DNA from 4 places in the Streptomyces sp. NPDC002787 genome. Region 1 is predicted to be linked to each of the others. Evidence: riboswitches for the same ligand, from Rfam matches in the RefSeq annotation. Region 1 holds a riboswitch; each other region holds the start of a gene.
The links. A riboswitch is a leader RNA that binds a small molecule or an ion and turns the genes downstream of it on or off. The one in region 1 is predicted to bind cyclic di-AMP.
Positions count from the first base shown of each region.

Region 2: linked by a shared signal. The riboswitch ahead of ACWD26_RS34875 (transglycosylase family protein) and the one ahead of ACWD26_RS04190 (M23 family metallopeptidase) in region 1 are both predicted to bind cyclic di-AMP.
Region 3: linked by a shared signal. The riboswitch ahead of ACWD26_RS30370 (M23 family metallopeptidase) and the one ahead of ACWD26_RS04190 (M23 family metallopeptidase) in region 1 are both predicted to bind cyclic di-AMP.
Region 4: linked by a shared signal. The riboswitch ahead of ACWD26_RS37940 (C40 family peptidase) and the one ahead of ACWD26_RS04190 (M23 family metallopeptidase) in region 1 are both predicted to bind cyclic di-AMP.

Region 1 covers NZ_JBSFVC010000003.1:27,171-30,898, forward strand. Annotated here, with positions in the region: gene ACWD26_RS04185 (aldo/keto reductase) at 1-714, opposite strand, end outside; gene ACWD26_RS04190 (M23 family metallopeptidase) at 856-1,917, opposite strand; cyclic di-AMP (ydaO/yuaA leader) riboswitch at 1,929-2,086, opposite strand; gene ACWD26_RS04195 (PP2C family protein-serine/threonine phosphatase) at 2,356-3,477, opposite strand; gene ACWD26_RS04200 (GTP cyclohydrolase II) at 3,587-3,728, opposite strand, start outside.
Region 2 covers NZ_JBSFVC010000031.1:41,730-45,457, reverse strand. Annotated here, with positions in the region: gene eno (phosphopyruvate hydratase) at 1-592, opposite strand, end outside; gene ACWD26_RS34875 (transglycosylase family protein) at 958-1,662, opposite strand; cyclic di-AMP (ydaO/yuaA leader) riboswitch at 1,667-1,866, opposite strand; gene ACWD26_RS34870 (transglycosylase family protein) at 2,050-3,138, opposite strand; gene ACWD26_RS34865 (cytochrome P450 family protein) at 3,265-3,728, opposite strand, start outside.
Region 3 covers NZ_JBSFVC010000024.1:48,664-52,391, forward strand. Annotated here, with positions in the region: gene ACWD26_RS30365 (GntR family transcriptional regulator) at 1-348, opposite strand, end outside; gene ACWD26_RS30370 (M23 family metallopeptidase) at 560-1,348, opposite strand; cyclic di-AMP (ydaO/yuaA leader) riboswitch at 1,361-1,535, opposite strand; gene ACWD26_RS30375 (M16 family metallopeptidase) at 1,739-3,127, opposite strand; gene ACWD26_RS30380 (M16 family metallopeptidase) at 3,124-3,728, opposite strand, start outside.
Region 4 covers NZ_JBSFVC010000039.1:32,729-36,456, forward strand. Annotated here, with positions in the region: gene ACWD26_RS37925 (helix-turn-helix domain-containing protein) at 1-258, opposite strand, end outside; gene ACWD26_RS37930 (ATP-binding protein) at 506-964, shown strand; gene ACWD26_RS37935 (DUF6328 family protein) at 936-1,505, opposite strand; gene ACWD26_RS37940 (C40 family peptidase) at 1,636-2,109, opposite strand; cyclic di-AMP (ydaO/yuaA leader) riboswitch at 2,113-2,283, opposite strand; gene ACWD26_RS37945 (hypothetical protein) at 2,655-2,972, opposite strand; gene ACWD26_RS37950 (ATP-dependent Clp protease proteolytic subunit) at 2,980-3,621, opposite strand.

The DNA.
Region 1 (3,728 bases):
GGCGCCGGCGCCGGCTGCCCGGGGGCTGTCGATCGTCGTGCCGGGGCGGTACTTGCCCGTGAGGAAGCCCTTGGCGAGGGCGAAGTACGGGACGGCGGAGAGGCCGTGGTCGGCGGCGAGGCTCTGGAGGGAGCCCTCGTAGGTGTCCCGCGAGACCAGGTTGTAGTGGGGCTGGAGTGCCACATAGCGGGCCAGGCCCTCGGCTTCCGAGAAGTCCAGTGAGGCCCGCAGACGCTCGGGGGTGATGTTGGACGCGGCGATCGCGCGGACCTTGCCGGCCTTCACCAGGTCGTCGAGGGCGGTGATGATCTCCTCGACGGGGACCTCGGGCTGGTCGAAGTGCGTGTAGTAGAGGTCGATGTAGTCGGTGCCGAGGCGGGTGAGGGACGCGTCGGCCGCCGCCTTGATGTTGGCCGCCGTCAGGCCCCGGTACTCGGGGTGCTGGCTCACCTTGGTCGCGATGACCACGTCGGAGCGGTTGCCCCGGGAGCCGACCCACTTGCCGATGATCGTCTCTGACTCGCCGCCCTTGTTGCCCTCGACCCACGCCGAGTAGGAGTCGGCGGTGTCGAGGAAGTTGCCACCGCCGGCCGCGTAGGCGTCGAGGACGGCGAAGGACTGTGCCTCGTCTGCGGTCCAGCCGAAGACGTTGCCGCCGAGGGAGAGCGGGAAGACCTCGATGTCGGACGTGCCCAGCTTGCGAAGAGAAGTCATGTTCAGGGTCAACGGGTGGAACGGACGTCCGCATTCCGCCTCAGCGTGAATGATGCGTGAAGCGTCCGGGCATGACGAACGCCGCGCACCCCTCATCGGGTTACGCGGCGCACGGCTGGGTCTGCGAGTCCTACCTGGCCCTTACGGGTTCAGACCCTTGCTGCGCAGCCACGCCGCCGGGTCGATGCCGCTGGAGGAGCCGCCGGGGTGGACCTCCATGTGGAGGTGGGCGCCCGTGACGTTGCCGGTGGCGCCGACGCGGCCGATCACATCGCCGGTGGCGACCTTCTGGCCGACGCTGACGCCGATGGAGGACTGGTGGGCGTACCAGATCTCGGTGCCGTCATCGAGGGTGAGGACGGTCTTGTAGCCGTAGGAGCCCTCGTAGCCGGCCTGCGTGATCGTGCCGCTGTGGACGGCCTTGATGAGCGTGCCGGTGGGGGCGGCGAAGTCGAGGCCGGTGTGGTAGCCGGAGGACCAGTAGGGGCCGGCCTGACCGAAGGAGGAGGTGAGGGTGTACGAGGAGGTGGGAAGCGCGAACTGCTTGGCCAGGGCGGCGAGGCGCTCGGCCTCCTTCTTCGCCGCGGCCTCCTCCTCCGCCTTCTTCTTGGCGGCGGCTTCCTTCGCCTCGGCTTCCTTCTTCTCCTTGGCGGCCTGCTCGGCGGCCTTCTCCGCGGCGGCGGTCTGGGCGGCCTCGGCGGCGGCCTTGTCGAACGCGTCCTGCTGGGACTCGGCCTGCGCCATGATGCGGGCGCGGAGCGCCTCACCGGCGTCGGCGGCGCCCTGCTCGGTGTCGGCGGCGATCAGGCCGGCGCTGCTGAGCGGGCTGGTGGAGGCCTGCGGCTCCGGCTCCTCGGCGTCGTCCTCGAAGACCGAGCCGACGTTCGGCATGTCGGGCATCGATATGGACACCGGGGCCTTGCCGGACTGCGCGCTGGCCATGCCGGCGCCACTGACGGCGGCTATGACACCGACGCCGAGCACCGTGGAGCTGCGGGCGAGACCGCCACGGGCGAGTACGCCGCTCTTCTTGGCGACGCGGTGCCGACCGCGAGCGGGGCGAAGGGAGTCCTCGGTGGGGTTCCACTCCTGCCAGGGGCCCTCGTTGTCGCTGTTGTAGCTGCCGTAGCCGAACGTCTGGCTCTCGCCGTCGCGTTGGCTAGGTACGAACGGGGCTTCGGTCGCGGACCGGTTCGACGCCACGTGGGCGTACTCCTTTCCTTCCTTCTCGCCTACCGGGTTAGCTGACGGGTTCGGAGCAGGAAGGTCTCCTACGCGCGTAAACCTGACGTGCTGCCACGACGGTTTGCGCGCGATTCACCCCAGGGTGGTGGTTCCCCGGTTCCCTTGCGGGATTCGGCGCGTGAGCACGGAGCCGTCTCTTGTGACGGCTGGGACGACCGCGCTGCGTTATCGAACGTTAATAGACGCGGGCGCTCCATTCCAAGCTGTTCTGAATGATCGTTCCGGCTTTCGCCTCGGACTTTACGGGTCATGAAGGGCGGAAAACGGGCGAGTTGACCTTGCCTCAGGAGTAACAGTTGTTCTGACGGTAAGTCAGTTTCTATACGGAGGAAGTTCGAACGGACACGCTCCGTGATCCCACGCCGAGAGATGTGAGAGAGAGGTGCGGGAGGGGTGTCAGGGGCGGCGGATCGCGAGGAGTGCCATGTCGTCCGTCGTGCGGTCGCCCGTGTGGCGGCGCACCTCGTCCGCGAGGGTTGTCAACAGGGCGCGCGGGCCGGGGAACGTACGGCCGGACAGTCGCTCGGCCGGGTCGTAGAAGACACCGTGGCTGTCGCGGGCCTCGGAGAGGCCGTCGGTGTAGAAGAGCAGCGTGGCGCCGGGCGGGAACCCCGTCTCCTCGGCGCGGTCCGGCCAGGTGCCCAGGTCGTCCATGCCGAGCGGAAGCGCGGGCTGCGGGGCGTCCAGGGTGCGCAGGGTGCCGTCGGCGTACAGCAGCAGGGGTGAGGGGTGGCCGCGGTTGACGATCCGTGCGCGGCCGGCGTCGTGCGGGAACTCCGCCAGTACGGCCGTGACGAACCCCTCGTACTCCACGGTCCCGTCCCGTCGGGCGGCCTCGCGCCGTGCCGCCTCCCGGGCCAGCGCCCGCTCCAGCCGCTGGGCGACCGCTTCGAGCGTCGACTCCTGCTCGGCCGCCTCCCGGAACGCGCCGATCAGCACCGCCACCGCCGAGACCGCCCCCAGCCCCTTGCCGCGCACATCGCCCACGATCAGCCGTACGCCGTGGGGGGAGTCCTGCACCGCGTACAGATCGCCCCCGATCGACGCCCCGGCCTGCGCGGCCTCGTACCGCGCGGCGATCTCCAGCCCGCCGATCCGCTCCTGCGGCACCGGCAGTACGGCCCGCTGCGCAGCCTCGGCGATCTCGCGGGCGGTGGCGAGCCGGGCGTCGCTGCGGCGGACGAGACGGTTGATGAGCACGGCCAGTACGGCGACGGTGGCGACCGTCGCGATCTCGGTGATCGCGTCCACATGGCCCGTGTCGCCGTAGTGGACCCGTACGGCGGTGATGCCGGCGACCGAGGCGGCGCCGGTGATCAGCGTGCCGTGGAGCGAGAAGAGCGGCGCCGCCACGAGGGGCGCGGCGGTGAAGAAGGGGACCGCCGTGAACTCGCGCGGGGTGAAGTGGTCATAGAAGAGGCCGATGGCGATCAGCAGGACGGGCAGGCCGCAGGCGAGCGCGCGGGCGTACGAGAACCGCCGACCGGCCGGCTCCCTCGCTCCCTCTGGCTGCCCCACATCTACAGGGTTTCCGGCGGTGGGGCGCGGGGCTAGTCGGCGGGGCCGAGTGGGCTAGGGAGGGGAGGGGGCCGGGCCGGGAGGGGGCGAGGGGGCCGGTTTTCCGGGATCAGCCCGCCGACAGCTCCGTCAGTTCCGGCAGGTCCGCCAGTTCCGGCAGGGGAAGCGTGTGCTGGGTCTGGAGGACCTTGGCGCGGAGGTAGCGGACGTTGTGGGCGGTGGTGAAGACGCCCGTGGGGACGCGGTGCCGG
Region 2 (3,728 bases), on a different contig from region 1:
GGCCCTTGGTCTTCAGCACCTTCTTGAGGGTGTGGTAGACCTCGGCGCCCCAGCGCAGGGCCTCGGAGAAGGACTCCGCGCCGATCGGGGCGATCATGAACTCCTGGATGTCCACGTTGGAGTCGGCGTGCGAGCCGCCGTTCAGGATGTTCATCATCGGAACGGGCAGCAGGTGCGCGTTCGGGCCGCCCAGGTAGCGGAAGAGCGGGAGGTCGCTGGCCTCGGAGGCGGCGTGGGCGACGGCGAGGGAGACGCCGAGGATGGCGTTGGCGCCGAGGGAGCCCTTGTTGTCGGTGGCATCCAGGTCGAACATCGCCTGGTCGATCAGGCGCTGCTCGGTGGCGTCGTAGCCGACGAGCTCCGGGCCGATCTGCTCGATGACCGCGAGGACGGCCTTCTCGACGCCCTTGCCGAGGTAGCGGTTGGGGTCGCCGTCACGGAGCTCGATGGCCTCGAAGGCACCCGTGGAGGCGCCGGAGGGGACGGCGGCACGACCCGTGCTGCCGTCGTCGAGGCCGACCTCGACCTCGACCGTGGGGTTGCCTCGGGAGTCCAGGATTTCCCGGGCTACGACGACGTCGATGGACGGCACGAGCATCTCCTTCTTGGGATGTGACGCGATGGCGACTAGAGCCTAACCGCCACGGGGCCCTCGGTCCTCGACCGACCGCCCCATGGACAGACAGACGGTATCCATTGTTCCCACCCGGAACAAAGCCGTGGTGAACAGGAGAGGTGAACAGGAAGGGAAATGGGCCCCGCAGGAAGGAAAAAGCCCCGCCCCGGTGCGTACGGGGGAATGCGCACCGAGGCGGGGAGCCCGTGGGGACGGGGGGACGGCCCTCACGAGGTCTTCACTATGGAGGACACGGATGTGAGCGGGCTGTGGTTCAGCTGGGGAGCGGCCTGTTTTTCGGCCCAGCTCAGCCCGGCCACATCCGGTCCGGCCATGCAGGGTCAGCTCAGGTGGAGCTGCTGGCCCGGGTAGATGAAGTCGGCGTCGTCGATGATGTCCTTGTTCAGCTCGTAGAGCTTCTCCCAGCCACCCTTGACGTTCTTCTTCTCGGCGATGGCGCTGAGGGTGTCACCGCTGACGACCTTGTACTCGCCGTCACCCTTCTTGACCTTCTTGCCGGTCGGGGTCTCGACGGTGGCGCGCTCGGAGGAGCGGGAGGCGCGGGTCTCCTGAGTGCTCTTCTGGGTGCTCTCCTGCGAGGAGGAACCGGAGTTCGAGCCGGAGTTCGAGTTCGAGGAGCCACTGCCGGAGGCGGCGGCACCGCTGTACGAGGCACCGGACAGGCCCTTGCCGCAGACCGGCCAGGCGCCCTTGCCCTGACCCGCGAGGACCTTCTCGGCGATCTCGATCTGCTGCGCCTTGCTGGCCTGGTCGGCGGTGGAGGCGTACTTCGTACCGCCGTACCCGGCCCAGGTGGAGGCCGAGAACTGCAGACCGCCGTAGTAGCCGTTGCCGGTGTTGATGGACCAGTTCCCGCCGGACTCGCACTGGGCGACGGCGTCCCACTCGGAGGCGGTGGCGGCGGAGGCGCTGCCGGCGGCCATCAGCGGAGCCGCGACGGCGGCGGCGCCGGTGACACCGGCGACGGCGATGGCACGGGCGGCCTTGGACGGGCGGCGGTGCTTGCCCTTGCTGGAAAACAGCATGGAGTGATCCCCTCACCGACGCCTGCGAGGTGAGCTGTCGGGTTCGGGCCGGTTGAGTTGCCCGGCCGCGCTCGCTCGCCTTTCGGCTCACGTCGCGCGGCTTCACCCCGAGCCGGTTCCGGTCGTGCGACCCCGAAGGGCCTCAACTTCCGGACCCGGCACTTACCTTGGGTCCCCCGCTCCTGCCTACGGCGCTTGACGCGACGACTGTTCCCATACGGCCGTTGGCAGGATTCGGCGTGCCGACCGCAGGGGCCCGCTGTGGCGAGCGGTCACGACCGTAAACACGTGATTCGCCGAATTTCAAAGCCGATCAGGGGGTCTGTGATTCATCTCCCACCGAGATCAAATCGGGCATTCAGGGGCGAACCCCAACCCGAACTCCCGCTACTTTTCGCCCGTTTCGGCACCGACTTCGAGGGTCTGACCGGGAAGGATAAGGTCCGGGTCAGTTCCGACCGTGCCCTCGTTCTCGGCGTACAGCTCCCGCCACCCGCCGTCGAGTCCGAGCGAGTTCGCGATGCCCGTCAGATTGTCGCCCGCACGGACGGTGTACGAGCCCTCCACGGCCTCGCGGGCCGCGTCGCCGCCACGGGAGGCGTGACGGCCGGAGGGTGAGGAATCGGCGCGCGAGCCGTCGGCGGCGCCCGCACCCTCGGAGGCACTGGCGCCACGGTGACGACCGGCGCTGCTTTCACTGCCGTCGACCGTGGAGGAGCCGCCACTCTGAGACGAGTCGTCCGAGTTGTCGGTGCCGGACTTCGCGGAATCGTCGGAGTCGGCGCCCGAGGCGGCCTTGGTGGACCCTTCATTGACATGCGCGGACGATTCCGATGAATCGGATGATTCGCCAGAACCGCTGGAGTCAGCGGAGTCACCGGAGCCGCTGGAGCGCTTCGGATCGTTGGAGCCGGTGGAGTCGCCGGAGTCGGTGGAGTCGGTGGAGTCGGCGGAATCAGCCGACTTGGTCGATCCGGTCGATCCAGCCGAAGAAGACGAATCCGGCGAACCGGAGGAACTGGAAGTATTGGACGAACTGGAGGAATCGTCGGACTTCGTCCAGTCGCCCGCGCCCCCCGGGTCCACATCGGCGGAGCCGGAGTCGCCGGCGAGGTTGTGGAGCACGCCACAGGTGGACCAGACGCCGACGCCCTGGTCGGCGAGCACCCTCTCGGCGACCGCGATCTGCTGCGAACGGCTGGCCTGGTCGGCGCTCGTCGCGTAGTCGAGGCCGCCGTACGTCTCCCAGTTCTCCTGCGTCAACTGGAGGCCGCCGTAGCGCCCGTTGCCGGTGTCCGCGCTCCAGGAGCCGCCGCTCTCGCACTCCGCCACCTGGTCCCAGGTGGTTCCGCTGGCCGCGCTCGCGCCGGTGGCGCCGAGGAGTGGGATCGCGATGGCCGAGCCGGTCACCCCGGCCGCGACGAGGAGGGCCGGAGCCTGGCGGGGGCGACGGTGACGACCGGTCCCGGAGAGCATGCGGTTGCCTTTCACGCGACAGCAGTGACCTGCGCGAGGGATGTGGTGACTCCTTCGCACTGACGTGTGAACGTATCGACAGTTGATCAGTTGTCACAAGTCAATGCAGCGCAGATCACGTGAAGATCACAGACTTGAGGGTGTGTCATTTTCTGGCGTGGATCGGGGTACTGCTACGGGCCGCTCGCGCGGAGTGAATGCCACCGGAAGCGTGCGCAATCCACGCATGATGAGCCCGCCGCGCCACCTCAGATCAGCCGGGTCCGCCGCGAGTCGTAGGTCCGGGAGGCGGGTGAGGAGCGTGGCCAGGGCCGTCTGACCTTCGAGGCGGGCCAGGGGGGCGCCGAGGCAGTAGTGGATGCCGTGGCCGTAGCCGAGGTGCTGGTTGTCGCGGCGGGAGAGGTCGAGGGTGTCGGGGTCGTGGAAACGGGCCGGGTCACGGTCGGCCGCGGCGAGGACGACGAGGACGGGGTCGCCGGGGGCGATGGCCTGCCCGCCGATCGTGAGGGGCTGGGTGGCGAAGCGCCAGGTGGCGAGTTCGACGGGGCCGTCGTAGCGGAGGAGTTCCTCGACGCCGGTTTCGAGCAGCG
Region 3 (3,728 bases), on a different contig from region 1:
CCTGGCCCGCTCCTGGCCCAGCCTGACCAGGCCGCGCAGCACCTTGAGGTGTGCCTCCGTACGGCGCTGGGCGGCGCGGGCGGCGCCCAGCGGCTCCAGCAGCATGCGCATCTCCAGCAGGTCGGCGGCCTCCTGCTCGGTCGGCTCGGCGACGCACGCGCCCGCGTGCCGACGGGTCACCACGAACCCTTCCGCCTCCAGCGTGCGCAGCGCCTCACGCACGGGGACCCGGCTGACGCCGTACCGGCGCGCGAGCAGTTCCTCGGTGAGGCGGCTGCCGCGCTCGTAGACACCCGCGACGATGTCGTCGCGGATAGCCGTGCATACCGAGTGCGCCGGAATACGCATGACCGACCTCCGCCTTAATCCCCGTGAAACGTCGATGATTGACGTGTGTTCCAGTGACTCTATTGCAGCGAGCCGGAATTTCCGATGGCGGACCGGAATCCATGGATATTTTTTGGACAGGAGGTGTGTCACAACGGACAAGGAGTACGTCACAACGCGGAAAGCCCCGGCTCGGTGAGCCAGGGCCTTCCGGGAAGAGCTGAGCGAGGCGTCAGATGTTCACGCCGTGCGAGCGCAGGTACGCGGCGGGGTCGATGTCCGAGCCGTACTCGGCGGTCGTCCGGGCCTCGAAGTGCAGATGCGCGCCGGTGACGTTGCCGGTCGCCCCGGAGAGGCCTATCTGCTGGCCGGGGGTGACCGTCTGGCCGACGGAGACGCCGATGGACGACAGGTGGCCGTACTGCGTGTACGTGCCGTCGTTCATCTTGATGACGATGTTGTTGCCGTACGCGCCACCCCAGCCCGCCTCGACGACAGTGCCGGAGCCGACCGCGAGGACGGCGGTGCCGGAGGCCGCGTGGAAGTCGACGCCGGTGTGGCTGCCGGAGGACCAGACGGCGCCGCCGGCCTTGTAGCCGGTGGAGATGTACGAGCCGCTGATGGGCGCGACATAGGAGTTGAGGCGCTCGCGCTCGGCCGCACGGGCGGCGCGGGCCTTGATCTCCTCGCGCTCCTTGGCGGCGGCACGTTCCTGCTCGGCCTTCTCGGCGGCTGCCTTGCGGGCCTCCTCCTGCGCCTTCTTCTTGATCTCGGCGACCTCGGCGGCCTGCTGCTGGGCGGCGGCCTGGGCGTCGACCTGGTCGGCGACCGTGTCGCCGAGGGTGATGATCTGGTTGAGACCGGTCTGCTCGACGGCGGGCTCCTCCGCGGCGAGCGCGGGGGCTGCCAGGGTGCCGATGACACCGGTGGTGGTGAGAGCGGCGACGCCCACGTTCCTCGTGGTCGCGCGCTTCACACGGCCGGGACGGCGGTGCTTCCCGGGGGCGCGGGTGAACGCCATGAAGTGGCTGGTCCTTTCCTTCCCTCTCGCCTACCGGGTTAGCTGACGGGTTCGGAGCAGGAAGGTCTCCTACGGCTGCCCCCCGTTTCGCGTCGCTTCGCGAAGGGCACCCGATTCACCCCAGGGACTGCGGTGGGTCCCCGGCTCCCCTGGCTCGCGCCATGCGGGGACTCGGCGATGACTGTCCGGTGCCGCGGCTGCGGCGGACTGCTGACGAACAGCCGGACCGACGCTAAGGGCGCCGTCTTCGAAATAACAAACGGATCACGGGTTTTGAGGCGTACGCCACAGGGCAGACGTGCAACCTCCCCCATCAATAGGGACAAACGAGGGCCCTGGCGACTCTTCAGTCACCAGGGCCCCGGAGACGCGCGTCGTTCTGCCCGGTTTCTACTCGGCCGGTACGACGGTGACTTGGCCGATGCCGAGGGCCCTGACCGGCTCCTCGATCTGCGCGGCGTCGCCGACGAGGACGGTCACCAGACGGTCCACCGGGAAGGCGCTCACGGCGGCGGCCGTGGCCTCCACCGTGCCCGTGGCGGCGAGTTGGCGGTAGAGCGTCGACTGGTAGTCGTCCGGCAGGTACTGCTCGACCTGGTCGGCCAGCGTGCTCGCCACGGCGGCGGCCGTCTCGAACTTGAGGGGGGCGACCCCGACGAGGTTCTGCACGGCGACGTCGCGCTCGGCGTCGGTCAGACCCTCGGCGGCGAGGGTGCGCAGCACCGTCCACAGGTCGTCGAGCGCCGGTCCGGTGTTGGGTGTGTCCACGGAGCCGCTGATGGCGAGCATCGCGGTGCCCGAGCCGTCGGGTGCGGAGCGCAGCACCTGGCCGAACGCGCGCACGCCGTAGGTGTAGCCCTTCTCCTCGCGCAGGACGCGGTCCAGACGGGAGGTGAGGGTGCCGCCGAGGCAGTACGTGCCGAGCACCTGGGCCGGCCACACGCGGTCGTGCCGGTCGGCGCCCACCCGGCCGATGAGCAGTTGGGTCTGGACGGAGCCGGGGCGGTCCACGATGATCACCCGCCCGGTGTCGTCGGCGGTCACGGACGGCACCGGTCGCGGCTTGGCCGGGGAGCCGGTCCAGGCGCCCAGGGTCTCGCCGAGCACCGTGTCGAGGTCGACGCCGGTGAGGTCGCCGACGACCACGGCGGTGGCCGTCGCGGGGCGTACGTGCTTCTCGTAGAAGGCGCGTACGGCCGCGGAGTCGATGCCCTCGACGGTCTCCTCGGTGCCCTGGCGGGGGCGCGACATGCGCGAGTCGGCCGGGAACAGCTGCTTGGAGAGCTCCTTCGCGGCCCGGCGGCCCGGGTTGGCGGTCTCGTGGGGGATCTCGTCGAGCCGGTTGGCCACCAGCCGCTCGATCTCGCTGTCCTCGAACGCGGGGGCCCTGAGGGCGTCGGCGAGCAGGCCGAGCGCCTTCGCCAGCCGCGACACGGGCACTTCGAGGGAGAGCCGAACGCCGGGGTGGTCGGCGTGCGAGTCGAGGGTGGCGCCGCAGCGCTCCAGCTCGGCGGCGAACTCCTCGGCCGTGTGCTTGTCGGTGCCCTCGGAGAACGCCCTGGTCATGATGGTGGCCACACCGTCGAGACCGGCGGGCTCGGCGTCCAGGGGCGCGTCGAGGAGGACCTCGACGGCGACGACCTGCTGGCCGGGACGGTGGCAGCGCAGGACGGTCAGACCGTTGTCGAGGGTGGAGCGCTCGGGCGCCGGGAACGCCCAGGGCCTGGCCTCGCCGGCCTGGGGCTGCGGGTGGAAGTCCATGGTCGCGAGCTCGGTCACTTCGCCGACTCCTCGGTCTCGTCGGTGGTTTCGGCGGCCTGCGCCGCGGCTTCCTCTGTGTCGTCCTCCTCGCCGTCGACGGGCTCGTAGACGAGCACCGCGCGGTTGTCGGGCCTCAGACGCGCCTTGGCGATCTCCTGGACCTCCTCGGCGGTCACGTCGAGGACGCGGTCGACGGCGGTGAGGGCGAGCTTCGGGTCGCCGAACAGCACCGCGAACCGGCACAGTTCGTCGGCGCGGCCCGCGACCGTACCGAGCCGGTCCAGCCACTCGCGCTCCAACTGGGCCTGGGCGCGCTCCATCTCCTCCGCCGTGGGGCCCTCCGCGGCGAACCGGGCGAGCTCCTCGTCGACGGCGGCCTCGATGACGGGCACCTCGACGTCACCGGAGGTCTTCACGTCCATCCAGGCCATGGAGGGCGCGCCGGCCAGGCGCAGCAGACCGAAGCCGGCCGTCACGGCCGTACGGTCACGGCGGACGAGCCGGTTGTAGAGACGGGAGGACTCGCCTCCGCCGAGGATCGTGAGCGCCAGGTCGGCGGCGTCGCACGCGCGCGTGCCGTCCTCGGGCAGCCGGTAGGCGGCCATCAACGCGCGCGCGG
Region 4 (3,728 bases), on a different contig from region 1:
CCGCCCGCTCCCGTCCTCGGAGCCCGCCAGAGCCAGGAGCACCTCCCGTAATTCGGAGTCGTCGACCCCGTACGCGTCCAGTAGCTTGCGTACGTCCCCGGGCTTCACCCCGCTGGCGCCCGTCTCGATCCGGCTCACCTTCGACTGGTGCCAGCCCACGAGACGGGCCGCCTCGATGCTCGTGAGACGGGAACGGGTGCGCAGGACACGCAACTCGGCACCGAGCTTGCGGCGGCGCACCGCCGGACCGTACTGCATGGGTTTCTCCTTCCGCCCGGCGAGCGAAGTCGGGGTGACGACAGAGGATGGACGAAGACCCCTGCCAAATACGGTCGGCCGTCGGAGAGTTCACCGCTTCGAGCGACAGATATATGCACATCTTGGTGGATCGCCGCCCGTGACGGCCCAGGTAGTGGCAGTCTGGCGCGAAGCACCAGTCCGGGACCGTAGTCGAACCATCCGCTCCCTGTCGGACACCGGTCCCGTGGGAAAGGGACGCCTCGCCATGGCAGATCACCAGGAAGCATCCGTCACTCTGCCGAGCGATCCCGCCTCGGTGCCCGCTGCCCGGAACTACGTCACCACCGTGCTGGCCGAATGGGGCCTGCCGGGTGACACGGACATCGCGGACACCGTGCGCCTGATCGTGTCCGAACTCGCCACCAACGCCGTCCAGCACACACTCGGTCAGTCGCCCACGTTCACCGTGGACATCGCGCTCGACCGGGACGAGCACCTGCGCATCGGCGTCACCGACAGCCATCCACGTTTTCCCAAGCGCCTGCCCGCCGCCGTCCAGCAGGACAACGGCAGGGGCATGGTCATCATCCGCTGGCTGACCGCCGAGTGCGGCGGCAGGCTGAGCATCAGACCCACACGGGAGGGCGGTAAGACGGTGGCGATCGAGCTGCCGTGGACGGTCCCCGTACAGCCGGTCAGGACAGGTGGTCCGCAGGAGCCGTGACGGAGTCCTGACCCCGGGGGGCGGGGACCGTCCCGTCCTGACGCGGCGTCCTCGTGCTGCCGTTGCGCTCGGAGCGTCCCACCAGCTTCGGGAGCACGGCCCACAGGAACAGACACCCGAGGAGCGTGCCGACCCCGGCGATGATCCCGGCCGTCCGGCCGAGCGTCACGTCCACGACGAGCATCACGGACCCGGCGAAGGCCGGCATCAGCACCCCCAGGCCCACGGTGGCCAGCCGGGACGAGACCTGGACGATGGTGGGCTTGGCGTTCTGCTGGAAGAGCAGCCGGTGCAGGGCGGCCGGGGCGGTGAAGAGCGTCGCCGCGAGGACCGCCAGCAGCAGGGTGGTGACGTAGGTGGCGCGCTGTACGGAGTCCAGGTCCGGGAAGCGCGGTGTGAAGGCCAGCGTCAGCAGGAACGCGAAGAGGATCTGCACCCCTGTCTGGGTGACCCGCAACTCCTGCAGCAACTCGGCGAAGTTACGGTCGGCGCGTTCGAGGGGCGTCTCGTTGCGGGCGGGGCGGGTGCTTTCGTCGGCCATGACTGAACGAGTAACCAGTTCGGCCGGGGGTACGCCCCTGTGCAAGGGGCGCGGAAGAGCGACCCGGGGGGCGGGTGAGGAGCAGGCCGGGGGGCGGCCGTGCGTTCCGCCGCCGCCCCCCGACGGTGGGTCAGCGGACCCGGCCGTACCAGACGCTCTTCGTCCAGATCTTCTGCAGCCGGACGACGTCACCCGTCTTCGGCGAGTGCCAGATCTTTCCCTTCCCCGCGTAGATACCGACGTGGTAGACGTTCGAGCCCGAGTGGAAGAAGACGAGGTCTCCGAGCTTGCGGCTGCTCGCGGAGATGTGCTTCGTCTTGTTGTACTGCTGCTGGGCAGTACGGGGCAGCTTCTTGCCCGCCTTCTTGAACGAGTACAGCGTCAGCCCTGAGCAGTCGAACCTGCCTGGGCCCGTGGCGCCGTACTTGTAAGGGGAGCCCTTCTTGGAAGCCGCGACCTTGAGTGCCTTCGACGCCACCGTGGCGGCCTCGGCGTCGGCTGCGACGCCCGGGACCACGATGCTGCCGCTGACAGCGGCGATGGTCAGAGCCGAGGCCGTGCCGGCCCGGGTCAACAGCGACGGGACACGATTCAGCGCAGTCATGCGCAACCCTTCGTCAGCCGCCTGTGAAGGATGACCTGTCGGATTCGGGCTGACAAAGTTGCCCGGCCGCTGACGCGGCTTCACCCCAAGGGCTGCTCGGCCCGGTCATGGCGTGACCGTTCCGGCGACCCGTCGTGCTTGGGTCCTCCACTCCTGCCGATGCAATCCTGTCGACCGGTCATCCGGGCGGCGGCAGGACTCGGCGTCCACCCGGATCGCCCCGCCGCTGCGGCGGGGGCTTGTCGTCAGGAAGGGATCTTGACGCACGGAAGTCCGAAAATCCCAACGGAATCGGGGATTTGTGGTCTTACTCACCACTCGCCCGTTCGGGTGGACAGGACGATTTCGGTAGGTGTGTCCACGTGGCCGAGGAGGTCCGCACCAGCACCGGAATAATGCATTCCGTCAGTTCGGTGGCCAGATCGCGCAACTTCACAGGTTCTTTGGACGTATGGGCCGATGGGTCGATCGTGCTAGGCCGTCCGGAGGGTGCGTACCCGGGCCGGACGCCCCGTCAGTAATACGGCGAGCGGCCGGGGATCGGTTCAGGCCGGTGAGTCCTCCGGCTCCGGCGGCAGCGCGACACGGGCCGCCCGGCGCTCGCCGTCGAGAACTCTCAGGGCCCGCGCGAGGGTTGGGGCGTGCACCTCGTTCTCACCGCGCCTGTGCATCAGTTCGAGCGCGTCGCGCAGAGCGATCGCCTTGGCGACGAGCGCCTGCGCCGCGCGCAACCCGCGGTACGTGTCGCCCGGGCGGGCCGGATTGATCCGGCCGAGGAGGTCGACCGCGTCCAGGTAACGGTCGATCAGCTCCGCCTCGGCGCGCGTGAGCGCGGGCAGCGGCGGCAGTTCGGGTGGGAGCATCGACGCCTCACCTCGCGCCGGGGAGCGTGCGCGAGGTCTTACGGCTCGGGATCACCCGATCGGCCAGTCCGTACTCCACCGCCGCCTCGGCGTCGAGGAACGTGTCCCGCTCGATGTCGGCACTGATCCGCTCGGGGCTCTGCCCCGTGTGCCGTACGAGCATCTCCTCCAGCTTCCGGCGGTTGCGCGTCAACTCCGCCGCCCGGATCGCCAGATCGCTCGCCTGCCCCTCGATCCGGTCGGCCGACGCCGGCTGGTGGATCAGCACGCGCGCCCCCGGCAGCACGAACCGCTTGCCCGGTGTGCCCGCCGCCAGCAGCACCGCGGCGGACGGCCCGGCCTGGCCCAGACAGATCGTCTCCACATCGCAGGTGACGAATCGGATCGTGTCGTAGAGCGCCGTCATCGCGCTGAACGAGCCGCCGGGCGAGTTGATGTACAGCGAGATGTCCCGGTCCGGCGACTGGTACTCGAGGTGCATGAACTGCGCCATCACATCGTTCGCGGACGTGTCGTCGATCTGCGTCCCGAGGAACACGATCCGTTCTTCCAGCAGCTTCGAGTACGGATCCATCGTTCGGTGACCCGCACTGGTGCGCTCGGTGAACTCGGGCAGCACATGGCGGGCCGACGGTCGGTTCGCGGGCATGGGAAATGCCTCCTCTGATCGACTTCTGTAAAAAATGTACAGGACGTACGTATGGTGGGGGGAGGGGTGTCGGCTCAGAGCGAAAAAGTGCCTCACGGGAAGCGGGG